DNA from 2 places in the Paenibacillus sp. FSL M7-0420 genome. Region 2 is predicted to be linked to the other one. Evidence: predicted binding sites of a transcription regulator. Region 2 holds the regulator's gene; the other holds the start of a gene.
The links. Region 2 encodes LexA, which represses DNA repair genes until DNA is damaged. Its sites were predicted from a motif close to CGAACATATGTTCG; they were not measured.
Positions count from the first base shown of each region.

Region 1 (3,418 bases), 140 kb from region 2:
TGACATTGCGATCTGGGCGGCAGCCATCATTACCATTTACTCTGGCATTGATTATTTCGTGAAGAACAAGGATCTGCTGGATTTGAACAAAGCCTGAGACGCCCAGAACAGGCTGAACCTTGCAGGATACCTACAATCAGGAGGAGAACGTCAGCTATGAAAGCAGAGATTATTGCCGTTGGAACAGAACTTTTACTTGGACAAATCGTGAACAGCAATGCCCAGTTTCTTTCAGTCGAGCTGGCTGCATTAGGCATTGACGTTTATTTTCAGACCGTTGTGGGAGATAACAAAAGCCGCCTTCTGGAAGCGATCCGGATTGCTCAGAGCCGGGCGGATGTTATATTGTTCACGGGCGGGATTGGCCCGACCGAGGATGACCTGACCAAGGATGCGCTGGCTGCGGCGCTTGGCCGGACCCTGCATATCGACCAGCTGGCCATGGATCATGTGCAGCGCTTCTTCGATGACCGCAAGATTGTAATGACTGAGAATAACCGCAAGCAGGCGCTTGTCATTGAAGGGACGACTCCTCTGTCCAATGATGCCGGCCTTGCGGTAGGGATTGCTTTTGCAGAAGAAGACAAATATTATATCGTGCTGCCCGGCCCGCCCCGGGAGATGAAGCCGATGTTCACGGATAAGGCCAAGCCATGGCTTCAGCAGCATGCTCTTACTGGTGAAATGCCGCTCTACTCGAAGATGCTGAAGTTCGCCGGGATTGGCGAGTCGCTGCTGGAGGACAAGCTGATTGAGCTGATCCGCAGCCAGAGCGATCCAACGATTGCCCCGTATGCCAAGGAAGGCGAAGTGACCGTGCGCATCTCCACCAAGGCGCCGTCCGAGCGGGAAGCTATGGTCAAGCTCGATGCTCTCGAGAAGACGATTGCTGACATTCTGCCGGAGCATCTGTATGCCAACATCGATGTGCCGCTGGAGCAGCTCATTGTGGACTGGATGGCGGATGCGGGACTCACGCTGAGTGCTGCCGAGAGCTGTACGGGCGGTCTGCTGATGGAGAGTATTACGAATATTCCGGGCAGCGCCTCCATGTTTGCCGGGGGGATCGTGTGTTATTCCAATGATATTAAGAAGAAACTGCTGAATGTGCCTTCCGCCATGCTTGAAGGTCCGGATGCCCCGGGAGCGGTGAGCCGCGAGGTTGCGGAGGTGCTGGCTGAGCAGGTGCGTATGATTGGTGACACGGACTTCGGCTTATCGGTTACCGGTGTAGCCGGACCGGGATATTCTGAGCGCAAGCCGGTGGGTCTTGTGTTCGTAGGACTGGCTGAGCGGGGCTGCAAGACAGAGGTATATGAGCTGAATCTGAAGGGCACCCGTGACAACATCCGCCTGCGCACCGTCAAGGCGCTGCTGTACCGATTGTGGCGCCGCCTGGAAGAACGCAAGGTTGCCACTCCGCTGGAAGGCTCGGCCTTGCAATAACTGTACGTGCCGGTATATAATTCATGTATACGGAAGAACCGTGGCTTGAGCGATCATGCTGCGGTTTTTTGTTTTATATTAGGTATAACAAATTATCCTATGGCTGTTCCTGTTAACGTAAGAAGCGGAAGAGAAGCACCTGCTGAGTTTTGCATCCGGAAGGAGGCCTGCATCTTACAATAAAAGGGAGTATTATCCCTGGGAGCAAAAAAAACGAATGTATGTTCTAAAAAAGACTTGGCAAGCCCTTCAAAACACGTTATTATAATACTATAAACAGTGAAGGAAGTGGTCTGATTGTCAGATCGTCGTGCAGCGCTTGATATGGCGCTTCGTCAAATAGAAAAACAATTCGGTAAAGGTTCGGTAATGAAACTGGGAGAATCCACTCACATGAAAGTGGAAGTTGTACCTAGCGGATCTTTGGCACTTGATATTGCACTAGGTATTGGCGGACTTCCCAAAGGACGTATTATTGAAGTATATGGACCGGAATCTTCCGGTAAGACGACGGTTGCACTTCATGCGATCGCCGAAGTACAGAAGCAGGGCGGACAAGCTGCCTTCATCGATGCTGAGCATGCGCTTGATCCCAAGTATGCCAAGGCGCTTGGCGTTAACATTGATGAGCTGCTGCTGTCCCAGCCTGATACGGGTGAACAGGCCCTGGAAATCGCTGAAGCACTTGTACGCAGCGGAGCAGTAGACATCATTGTAGTTGACTCTGTAGCAGCACTGGTACCTAAGGCGGAAATTGAAGGCGACATGGGTGATTCCCACGTAGGCTTGCAGGCCCGTCTGATGTCTCAGGCCTTGCGGAAGCTGTCAGGCGCCATTAACAAATCCAACACCATTGCGATCTTCATTAACCAGCTTCGTGAGAAGATTGGCGTAATGTTCGGTAACCCAGAGACCACTCCGGGTGGACGCGCTCTGAAATTCTACTCCTCCGTCCGTCTGGATGTGCGCCGGGTAGAGAGTATCAAGATGGGTAACGATGTTGTGGGTAACCGTACGAAGATCAAGGTTGTGAAGAACAAGGTAGCGCCTCCGTTCAAGCAAGCGGATGTAGATATCATGTACGGCGAAGGAATCTCCAGAGAGGGAAGCCTTGTGGATATCGGTACGGAGATGGATATTGTCAACAAGAGCGGTGCCTGGTATTCCTATGAAGGCGAACGTCTGGGTCAAGGACGGGAGAATTCCAAGCAGTTCCTGAAGGAACATCAGGATATTGCTCTGCTGATCGAGAACAAGATCCGTGAGGCAAGTAATCTGACAACTCTGGTAGCGGCACCATCTGAAGCAGATGTGGTTGCGGAGCAAGAGGAAGAAGAGAAATTGCTGCTTGAGATCGAGTAATTAAGTACTCCTCTACTTCTAATTGAATAATGAAGTCATGATGGATAGGCGCCCTGTGGAGGATATTACAGGGTGCCTTTTCGCAAATATTTCAGCTTAAGCAGGTGATCGGCAGGATGGTTATACAATTGGATGAGGAATTCGAAGAACAGGATGAGCAGCAGGTGCTGGCGGATTTCCCGGCAGATCAAGAGCTGGTAATTACAAAGGTAGAGCGGCTTAAGAAGTCTAATTATCGTTATCTAATCCATTTCGGAGACTACAACATGACTGTTCATGAAGATGTCATGATTAAATACCGGATGATTACCGGGAGTACTTTTGTAAAAGCAGATCTGGAGGATATTGTTGCCGCAGACGAGCGCCAGCGGGCGTATGTGGAGGGGCTTAGGTATCTGGAGCGCAAGCCCAGAACCGCACAGGAGATGGCCCGCCGTTTAAGGGAGAAGGAAATAGGGGAGACTGTTATTGCCGAAGTTCTGCTCCGCCTGCAGGAGGAACGTCTGCTTGATGATACCTTGTACGCCAAGCAGTGGGCGGAGCAGCGGATTGTGAATCAGCGTAAGGGTAAGATGTGGATCCGGCAGGAGCTGCGGGAGAAAGGGATTGA
Region 1 is NZ_JBBOCJ010000001.1:4,071,644-4,075,061, reverse strand. It holds gene pgsA (CDP-diacylglycerol--glycerol-3-phosphate 3-phosphatidyltransferase) at 1-97, shown strand, start outside; gene MKX51_RS17275 (competence/damage-inducible protein A) at 157-1,446, shown strand; gene recA (recombinase RecA) at 1,744-2,808, shown strand; gene MKX51_RS17265 (regulatory protein RecX) at 2,925-3,418, shown strand, end outside.
Region 1: the regulator LexA is predicted to act here: its motif matches at 1,661-1,674, upstream of recA (recombinase RecA).

Region 2 (3,418 bases):
TCCGCTGGGGGTCATGCTGCAAGAGATACTATATATTCTGTAGTAGAGGGGGAAAAGAATGAATTCGCGTTATGATACGCCAAGCCCTGCACGCAGAGTCCGCAGGAGATCGGGCGGTAAGTCGTTACTGGTCCTTATCCTTGTTCTGATTGTGATGGCGGTTACGAATCCGGGAAAGGAAGCATTCAGTGAATATTCTGTAAAGAATCTGGAGAATACGATTGATCAGGAAATAGGCGACGGAATTAGCAAAGTGGTGGCCCAGCCTGTAATTGAGTCTTTGACCGAGAGGGATAACTACATTTTGTTCTCAGTATTCAGTGTACCAGACCTTAAGAATACCAATTTTTTTACCCGGGATGGCGGGGCCACGAAGAAGTATATCGGATTGTTCAAAATCCTTTTTATTAAGCTGTAAATATGGTTTACATATTGTTCCATGACCCGGTATAATTGAATAGATTCGAGACGGAATCTTTAATATGGTTGTGGAACAAGGAGGAACGAAGTTGAATACGGCTTATAAAGTACTGTCCAGTGATGCTGATCTATTCGCTGCCGCACTGGCACAGGTACAGGTCTACGTCGTTCAGCTGGTTGATGGCAAACCGCATGTGATTGCTGATTATGCCGGACCTGTACAGAAATGGACACCGGAGTACATTGTGCTGGCCGGAATGACTTATAGACGCGATGAATTTGAATTCCGGGTACGATTGAACAAGAAGTAAGCAGATTCGCTGCCCACTACCTGCAGCTCTAACTAACATTACTGCCGAATCACACAATCTTTGGAGCCATTCTTGGCATCTCTTATACTATCCAAGTGTAAAAGAGGTGTAAAGATGAACCAAAGAGAACGTAACCGGATTCGCAGAGCCATTAATGTCCTGCTGACACAGCGGGCTGTCCTGCTGGAGAGACTGGAAGAAATCAATGAGAATCTGCGTAGAGTGCCTAGAGGTTCGCGGGCCAGAAGAGAGCTGCTGGCAGCCAGAGAATCGATCCGCGAGGCCATTCGTTTGAATACGGTGGCTATCCGTCTGTTGAGAAGTGTACTGTAGTCTGTATCCTCTCTAATTCATAGGAGTCACAGGAACCCTTGGGGCGCAATCTGGCGTCTCAAGGGTTTTTGCGACGTTCCTATTCCCGGATGGTGACACGGGTACCTATGGGAACGAGGGCGGCTAGAGCCAGAACATCTGCGTTATACATTCGAATACAGCCGTGTGAGACCATGTGGCCGATGGAGGATGGGTCATTGGTTCCGTGGATGCCGTAATGCGGCTTGGACAGTCCCATCCAGAAGGCACCGAACGGACCGCCCGGATTGGGCTGTTTGTTAATGATGGTGTATTCGCCTACAGGCGAGACGGTTAACATTTTGCCGATGCCGACAGGGAAGCCTCTGGTGACAACGTCATTATCCAGCAGGTACAGCATGCGCTGTGACAGATCGACGATAATTCGGTAATTGGGCATACAGATCAGCACTCCTTTGTAACAGGATATGTGCGGAGCTATGCAGCGGTTCGCAGAAAAAATGGCCAAAAAGCCGAATGCGAACAAATGTTTGTATACAGCTTTTTGGCCACTACACGAAGTAAAATGAACATAAAACAGGCTGCTTCGCATGGTGCGGAGCAGCCTGTTCTTAAGCGGGGAGTAGATTAGTGGATATCGCGGAATAATCCGATGACCCGGCCCAAAATTGTAACGCGGTTGAGGCGGAGAGGCTCGTACGCCGGATTCTCCGGCTGCAGCCTGATATGATCCCGTTCTTTGTAGAAGGTCTTGACAGTTGCTTCATCTTCTTCGGTCATCGCTACAACAATATCGCCGTTGTCGGCAGTCTGCTGCTGGCGCACGATGACATAATCCCCGTTCATAATTCCGGCATCCACCATACTGTCACCAAGGACAGATAGCATAAATACCTTGTTATCACCTACATAATGAGCAGGCAACGGGAAGTAATCCTCAATATTCTCTGTTGCTGTAATAGGAACACCAGCTGTAACCTTACCCACTACCGGGATGCGGGTAACGGTCTGGACGAATTGATGCACATTCTCTGAATCTTCCTGGCCGAGTAATTCAATGGCACGCGGTTTTGTTGGGTCACGCCGGATCAGGCCCTTCTTCTCAAGCCGGTCCAAGTGACCATGCACGGTGGAGCTGGAGGCCAGTCCGACAGCCTCGCCAATCTCGCGGACGGACGGAGGATAACCCTTGCTGCGGACTTCATTACGTATAAATTCCAGGATCGCCAGCTGACGACTAGAAATCTTTGACATCGGTATCAACCCCATATACTATGTTTGGGAAAATTATAACATAGAACTTCCGTTCGTACAAACATAAGTTCTAAAATGAGGAAAATAAGAGAACGGAAATAAAGAGAACAAATGTTCCGAAAAAACTATTGATCGAAACACATGTTCGTGTTATATTATTTTCGAAAGCAAGAACATGTGTTTGGAGGATGATAATCATGTTAAAGTATAGTACATACAACAGCATCTACAATAATGAGGATATCAAGGTGTCCGCTCCCGGTAATCCAACTGCTCATAGTAATGTAACCAAGATCAAGGACGCGATTCTTCATAGTGTCGCTGCGCTATCATCGCTATTCCGTCAGGTCAGCCTGATGAAGCTGGTTCTGGTGCTGATGCTTGTTATTTCGGGATTCACTGTGGTGGGGAATGTTTTTGCCGGTTCGGTTTCGTCGATGAAGCCGGATAAGCGGATTGTAGTCGAACGCGGGGATACCTTATGGAGTATTGCGTTAAGCAACAAGCCTGAGGACATGAAGACAGCCGTATATATAGAAGGAATAATGAAGAGTAATCATTTGGAGAACAGCGTCATTAAGGCCGGAGATATTCTCACTTTACCTGTATATTGAAGGAATGTGTCATGCTAATGATCGACTCAGAGAGCTTTCAGGGGGTAGACCTTGACAAGCTCTTTTTCTCATGGCAAAGTTAAAATGAATTTAGAGGGAGGGAAACGTATTGAATATTGACGAATTGGTCGCACGCATCAATGAATTGGCACGCAAAGCTAAGAACGGCGGCCTGAATGAAGAGGAACTGGCTGAACGAGCCAAGCTCCGCGAGATTTACCTGGGGAATATCCGCACTAACTTTCGGGCCCAGCTTGATACTATCGAAATTGTGGACAATCCGGAGCATGAAGAGGGCAATAACGGACTTAAGCATTAGCCGGTTGCCTTTTCATAGATAATACAGGATGACTAGGGGGAACTTACATGGCCCGTTCTTGGGAAAGAATGGTTCAACGCAACACCAAGCAAATTAACCAGCAAAGAAAGAAGCAGGGGAAGGACTCCATTTACACTTCCAGCACTAAGACTGCTGCGAAAAGCATCGATATTTTCAAAGGCCGCAAT
Region 2 is NZ_JBBOCJ010000001.1:3,930,463-3,933,880, reverse strand. It holds gene MKX51_RS16670 (hypothetical protein) at 1-43, shown strand, start outside; gene MKX51_RS16665 (hypothetical protein) at 59-418, shown strand; gene MKX51_RS16660 (hypothetical protein) at 510-731, shown strand; gene MKX51_RS16655 (hypothetical protein) at 846-1,064, shown strand; gene MKX51_RS16650 (L,D-transpeptidase) at 1,144-1,482, opposite strand; gene lexA (transcriptional repressor LexA) at 1,671-2,297, opposite strand; gene MKX51_RS16640 (LysM peptidoglycan-binding domain-containing protein) at 2,495-2,911, shown strand; gene MKX51_RS16635 (DUF896 domain-containing protein) at 3,021-3,230, shown strand; gene MKX51_RS16630 (hypothetical protein) at 3,278-3,418, shown strand, end outside.